Regions from separate parts of the Xenorhabdus bovienii SS-2004 genome, predicted to be linked through region 2. Evidence: predicted binding sites of a transcription regulator. Region 2 holds the regulator's gene; the other holds the start of a gene.
The links. Region 2 encodes Fur, which represses iron uptake genes when iron is present. Its sites were predicted from a motif close to ATAATAATGAGAACNACTATCAA; they were not measured.

Region 1 (3,219 bases), 550 kb from region 2:
ATATAGTTAAAGTGGATATAATATAAGTGAGGAGTAAATAAATACCTCGATATAAGGATATGGGATAATTTTTCTAATAAAAAATAACTCAAGTCTATATTTAGTATTTTCAACAAGCCTGTTTTTATATAAAGTCTAATTTTATTGGGCAAATGGTAATGGTTAAGTTATTATTTAATGATTATTTATTATAAATATATCCAAAATAGTTTATTTTAAATATTAATTTAATAACCAATAAATTCTCATAATATAAGAGTTATGATGACTTAATCTTAATTCTGGATAAAAAATTAAACTGCCCGATATCACTATCCGGGCAGTTTAATTTCATTTTCAGATAAGGCGCTAATGAAACTTATTGAGCGGCAACGGCTTCCATTCCTACCAAGCCAACTTTGAGATAGCCCGCTTTACGCAGGGAATCCATCACACTCATCAAGGTTTCATAATCCACCGTCTTATCCGCCTGGAAGAAAATCGTGGTTTCTTTATTGGACTGAGTTGTCTGATCCAATACTGAAGATAGATTGTCACGCTCAATCAATTGTTCACCGACATATAACTGATGATCCGCTTTCACGGTCAGAAAGACGGGTTTCTCTGGTCGCGGTTGTGGTTTAGCTGACGATGCCGGTAAATCTACCTTAATATCTACTGTTGCCAAGGGTGCTGCCACCATGAAAATAATCAGCAGCACCAACATCACATCAATAAATGGCGTGACGTTAATCTCATGCAATTCACCGCCATCGTCCAAATCTTCATTAAGACGTATTGCCATAATTGATTACCTTGCTTCTGCTTTTTCTACTTTGCTGTCAGCCAGATCAAGATCACGACCCAGCAACAGAATTGCCTGTGCCGCCATATCCCCTACTTGACCACGGTATGACGAAATAACACGGGCAAAAATGTTATAGATAACTACCGCTGGGATTGCTGCCACCAGACCCAGTGCGGTCGCCAGCAATGCTTCTGCGATACCCGGAGCAACAACGGCCAAGTTAGTGGTCTGTGAGTGAGCGATACCGATGAAGCTGTTCATAATCCCCCACACTGTACCGAACAGGCCGACAAACGGTGAAATAGCACCAATAGTCGCCAGATAGCCGTTACCACGCCCCATGTGGCGGCTGATTGCAGCAACCGCACGCTCCATGCGGAATGAAGTACGTTCTTTGGTGCCTGCTTTGTCAGTGCTTGCCGCAGACAGAGCGCGTTCAGACTGAGCTTCACTCAACAACAGACGGCTGATACTTTGCTTACCGAAATCTGAAGCAATTTTCGCTGCCACATCCAGATTGGCTGCATCTGCCAATGCCCATTGTTCCTTGCGTAAACGGCGACGAGCAATTAAAAGTTCAGTACCTTTGGAGAAAAAGAGCGCCCATGTAATGACAGAAGCGATCACCAACCCCAACATAACGGTTTTTACTACCGCATCAGCATTTTGATACATGCCCCAGACGGAAAGATCCGTTGCAAAACCACTGGATAGACTTTCAGATTCGTCCACAGGTTCGGTAGATTTCGTTTCAGCCGCGGGTTGAGCATCCGCTTTCTGGGCAGCAGCCTTCGGTTCACCCGCTTGCTGTGCTTCAGTTTTTGGAACATCTACCTGCAGAGCGCCAGAAGATGCTGGTGCTGGTGTTGCCGGAGCGGCTACCTGAACGGCTGCCTGATTTTCTGGCGAAGTAGCCGTTGTGACTGGTACTGTATCAGCCCATGCTGAACCGGTTAATCCGAGTGCCAATAGAATAGAAGCTGTCAAATTACGCATCAGTTAGCCTTACTCTCTTTCTTATGAATTCTGTTACTTAGCAATAAATTGCATTTACGCATCTTGCTAATCCTAATATGCCCTGAATCAGGCTTCTCATTACGAGAGGGAAAAGTCCGACGCAAATGATATCAGACATTGAGCGATTTGATAGTAATTATCATTACTATTTGACAAAAAAGTGATCATTAAAGGAATAATTTTATCAAAGTGTTCTTCTGTTCCCATTTCAGATCACCTTGAATTTTCGTCAAGTTGTTCGAATCTCTTTGCACAAACTGTCCTAAATCTTTTAAGTTGCTAACCATTAATTGAACAATCAGCGACCGGCAGCGAAGGGAACTTATATGACCGAAAAGAAACTGGAGACCTTATTGGTCAGTACAGGCAGAAAGAAAAAATATACTCAGGGTGCTGTCAATCCCCTCATTCAACGCACTTCATCCATCATTTTCGACACCGTCGAAGACCTGAAACATGCGTTGAAAAACCGGGCTAAGAGTGAGTTATTCTATGGACGCCGTGGCACTCTGACTCATTTCGCCTTTCAGGAAGCGATGACGGAGCTAGAAGGCGGTGCAGGCTGTGCTCTGTATCCTTCCGGCGCAGCAGCGATCACCCATTCGATTCTGGCCTTTGTGGCAACTGGCGATCATGTTCTGCTGACAGGGAGTGCTTATGAGCCGACGCAAGATTTCTGTAATCACATCCTCAAAAAGATGGGCATTTCTACCGATTATTTTGACCCGATGATCGGAGAAGGGATCGCATCACTGATTAAGCCAAACACAAAAGTCGTTTTTCTTGAATCCCCCGGCTCTCTCACCATGGAAGTGCAGGATATTCCGTCCATCGTGCGTACTATCCGCCAGATCAATCCTGAGATTGTCATTATCATCGATAATACATGGGCGGCCGGCATTCTCTTTAAAGCGCTGGATTTTGGCATCGATATTTCCATCCAATCGGCCACAAAATATATCATTGGTCATTCAGACGGCATGCTGGGGACGGCGGTCGCTAATGCACGCTGCTGGGATCAACTCAGAGAAAGTTCGTATCTACTGGGTCAAATTGCCGATCCCGATACAGTTTATACCGCAACCCGTGGATTACGTACGCTGGCAATTCGCTTAAAACATCATGAAGAGAGCAGCCTGCACATCGCCAAATGGCTCGCCCAGCGGCCAGAAGTTGCCGAAGTTTATCACCCCGCTTTGCCTTCTTGTCCGGGGCATCATTATTTCCAGCGTGATTTCACCGGCGCCAGCGGGTTATTTTCCTTCCTGCTGAAGGTCGAACTGACCCCTCAGCAATTCGCTGAGTATCTGGATAATTTACATCATTTCAAAATGGCATTTTCATGGGGCGGATTTGAATCCCTGATTCTGGGTATTCAGCCTGACATGCTCACTTCGCTGCGTCGATACGATCCC
Region 2 (3,219 bases):
ACTTGACAGTCATTTTGCCATTGAAGTCAGCAAGATCGTCAATACTCACGGCATTGATACAATGCAGGCATGGCAGGATGGCTTGAAACATGCGAAGTCGGCAAAAGATTTCGCCACCAAGCATGTGGCAGTGAATTTCTGGGATACACTCTATTGGGGAGGCTATGATTCTGCCAATGATTGGGCGAATAAGGGCTATCGAGTGGTCGTTTCCAGCCCTGATTATGTCTACCTTGATATGCCGTATGAAGTTAGTCCGAAAGAGCGCGGCTACTATTGGGCAACACGCTTCAACGATGAAGCAAAAATTTTCAGTTTTGCGCCGAACAATATGCCACAAAATGCTGAAACATCGGTGGATCGCGACGGCAACCGCTTCAATACCCAGAGCAACAAACATTGGCCGGGAGCTTATGGGCTATCAGGGCAATCATGGAGCGAAACCGTGCGTACTGATGATCAGATGGAATACATGATTTACCCGCGCTTGTTGCCATTGGCGGAACGTGCATGGCATCAGGCGAGTTGGGAACAGAATTACCAGCAGGGCAGGGAATATAAGGGCGGCGTAACACATTATGTTGATACTAATGCGATCAACAATGATTGGATAGATTTTGCCAATTTGATGGGACAACATGAGCTGGCTAAATTGGACAAAGCTAACATCGCCTATCGGTTGCCAGTACCTGGGGGAAGGATTGTATCCGGAACGTTGGAAGCCAATATCGCCTTGCCGGGGCTAGCGATCCAGTATTCGCTGGATGGCGGTAAAACATGGGCGATTTACGATGACAGGCAGCGTCCACATGTCAGCAATAATGTGAAAGTGCGCTCTGTCAGTACTGATGGTAAGCGTTTTAGCCGAGATGAAGAAGTAAAAATCACGCTCTGATATTTCTTTTAAAAAGCAGCCTGCCGATTAGCTTGAGCTAATCGGCAGTAGCTTATTCAGACTACATGAGACACAGAAGTGGATAATTGTCAGAACTTCTTATCGTGTCGTGCTTTCTCATCATGAGTTTTCATCATGCATTGTGCTATCTTTGCGGCAATCACCAGCAGTACAGTGACCATACAAGTAGAGACTATGGTTTGACAGCTTGATCCCGTAACGTTCAGCGATATCTTTCTGGCGCTCTTCAATAAACTCATCACTGAACTCAATGACTTTACCGCAGTCAAGGCAAATCAGATGGTCATGGTGATGCTGTTGAGTGAGTTCAAAAACCGATTTACCGCCTTCAAAATTGTGACGTGTGACAATGCCGGCATCATCGAACTGGTTCAACACGCGATAGACAGTGGCGAGGCCAATCTCTTCACCGATATCAATCAGTTTTTTGTAGAGATCTTCCGCACTGACATGATGGCATTCTGGATCCTGTAGCACTTCCAAAATTTTCAGGCGTGGAAGTGTTACTTTAAGTCCAGCATTTTTCAATGCTTTATTGTTGTCGGTCATGCGGATTCAGTCCTGTAACTTAGTAAGGTGAACTTATGATACTTGGGTGTATCGTGAGAGAATCATGATTCTGTTTCACGTGATAGATTATAGGCACGGATACTTGAAATGAAAACCATACCTATCCCGATATCATGACACATTATTGAGGAATTATCCCGTGAAAAGGAGCTTGGCTCCTTATACACCAAGAATTTCTGACAGGCTCATCTCGGCCTTAATCTGCTGTACCCAAGTTTCAACGCGCTCATCCGTCAATTCTGGCTGGCGATCTTCATCGATAGCAAGGCCAATAAAATGGTTATCATCAGCCATACCTTTGGAGACTTCAAAGTGATACCCTTCGGTTGGCCAGTGACCTACGATAATAGCACCAAGAGGTTCAATGATATCGCGAATCGTCCCCATCCCATCACAGAAGTACTCTGCGTAATCTTCCTGATCGCCACAGCCGAACAGAGCGATGAGTTTGCCATCGAAATTGATCTCTCCCAGTGTCGGGAAGAAATCATCCCAGTCACACTGAGCTTCACCATAATACCAAGTCGGAATGCCGAGCAGCAGGATATCGAAAGCTTCAATATCTTCTTTGCTGCTTTTGGCAATATCGTGGACTTCAGCAACATCAGCACCGCCCAATTTTTTTTGGATCATTTTGGCAATGTTCTCTGTGTTGCCTGTATCGCTGCCGAAGAATATACCTATTATTGCCATAAAATGGGTTAACCTCTTATTTTAATTGTGTATTAAGCTATACACATCACGCTGAAACCAGCAGGAAAAATGTCAGTTTTAATAAAATTAAAAGCGTTATTTTGACCAAACATCAATGACAAGTCTGTCAGATTTGTGTGGTAACGTCGTTTCATACTGTCGAGTGAAAGCCGTTAATTAGTAAGGTGATTTTCTGCCAGTTGAGCTAATAACATTTGTTCAATCAGCTCGCTGCGGCTGATATTGCGCTCTTTTGCCAGATGGTTTAAAGCATCGATGGCATCTTCATTGAGCTTCAATTCCACTCGACGCAGTCCTTTGACTTTATCTCTGCGCAACTGGTTGCGTTTATTGATCCTAAGCTGCTCGTCCCTGGACAGCGGATTCGTTTTCGGTCGCCCTGGCCTGCGTTCATCTGCGAACAAATCCAGTGTGGTGCGATCAGTTTGTTCTTTTGCCATAAATTCAATTGTAAAGGGCGTGTACCAATAGTATAGCGGGCAATGATACCTTAGCTGGGCGCGAGCCGCTACTGGTTGATGGGAGAGATATCTGGCAGGAAGATAGAGATATGGGGGAGTGGGTTATTTCAGGATATGCATCGTTGATTTTCTGGCTCAGACGGGGGGGTTAAAACTCAAAGTTTTCATTGGCTCTTTCCACATCGGGATGGCATAACGAGCCAACGTTATTGATACTTGCTTTATCAACGTTTGATTCCATTCGGCTTACTGTAGAGGGGTTAACTCCCTACATCTGCATTATTCAATTGAAAGCGTATCGTCTAAGTTAATAAATGTGATAATTATGAACATATTAATTATCACATTAATATGTTCATAATTTTAGATAGGTAGTAATTGGAGAATAGTAGGTATGGTAACCAATGCAATAAGCAGGGAAATAATAATGGAGAGAGAAATGACTTCCTGTTTAAAACCATACTTATTGGAAAAAACATAAACACCTGCTCCTATTGGCTGTGCAGCCATGACAATCGCAGCAATTAGCCAGATATTATCAGTTTGTTGCATACCAAA

Region 1: exbB (tonB-system energizer ExbB) is a predicted target of Fur. The motif match lies at 1,931-1,953, and genes of this name have one in related genera.

Annotation. Positions count from the first base shown of each region.
Region 1 is NC_013892.1:1,675,207-1,678,425, forward strand. It holds gene exbD (TonB system transport protein ExbD) at 359-784, opposite strand; gene exbB (tonB-system energizer ExbB) at 791-1,783, opposite strand; gene metC (cystathionine beta-lyase) at 2,131-3,219, shown strand, end outside.
Region 2 is NC_013892.1:1,127,256-1,130,474, reverse strand. It holds gene XBJ1_RS04795 (beta-N-acetylhexosaminidase) at 1-895, shown strand, start outside; gene fur (ferric iron uptake transcriptional regulator) at 1,016-1,465, opposite strand; gene fldA (flavodoxin FldA) at 1,646-2,179, opposite strand; gene ybfE (LexA regulated protein) at 2,353-2,640, opposite strand; gene XBJ1_RS04775 (AEC family transporter) at 3,025-3,219, opposite strand, start outside.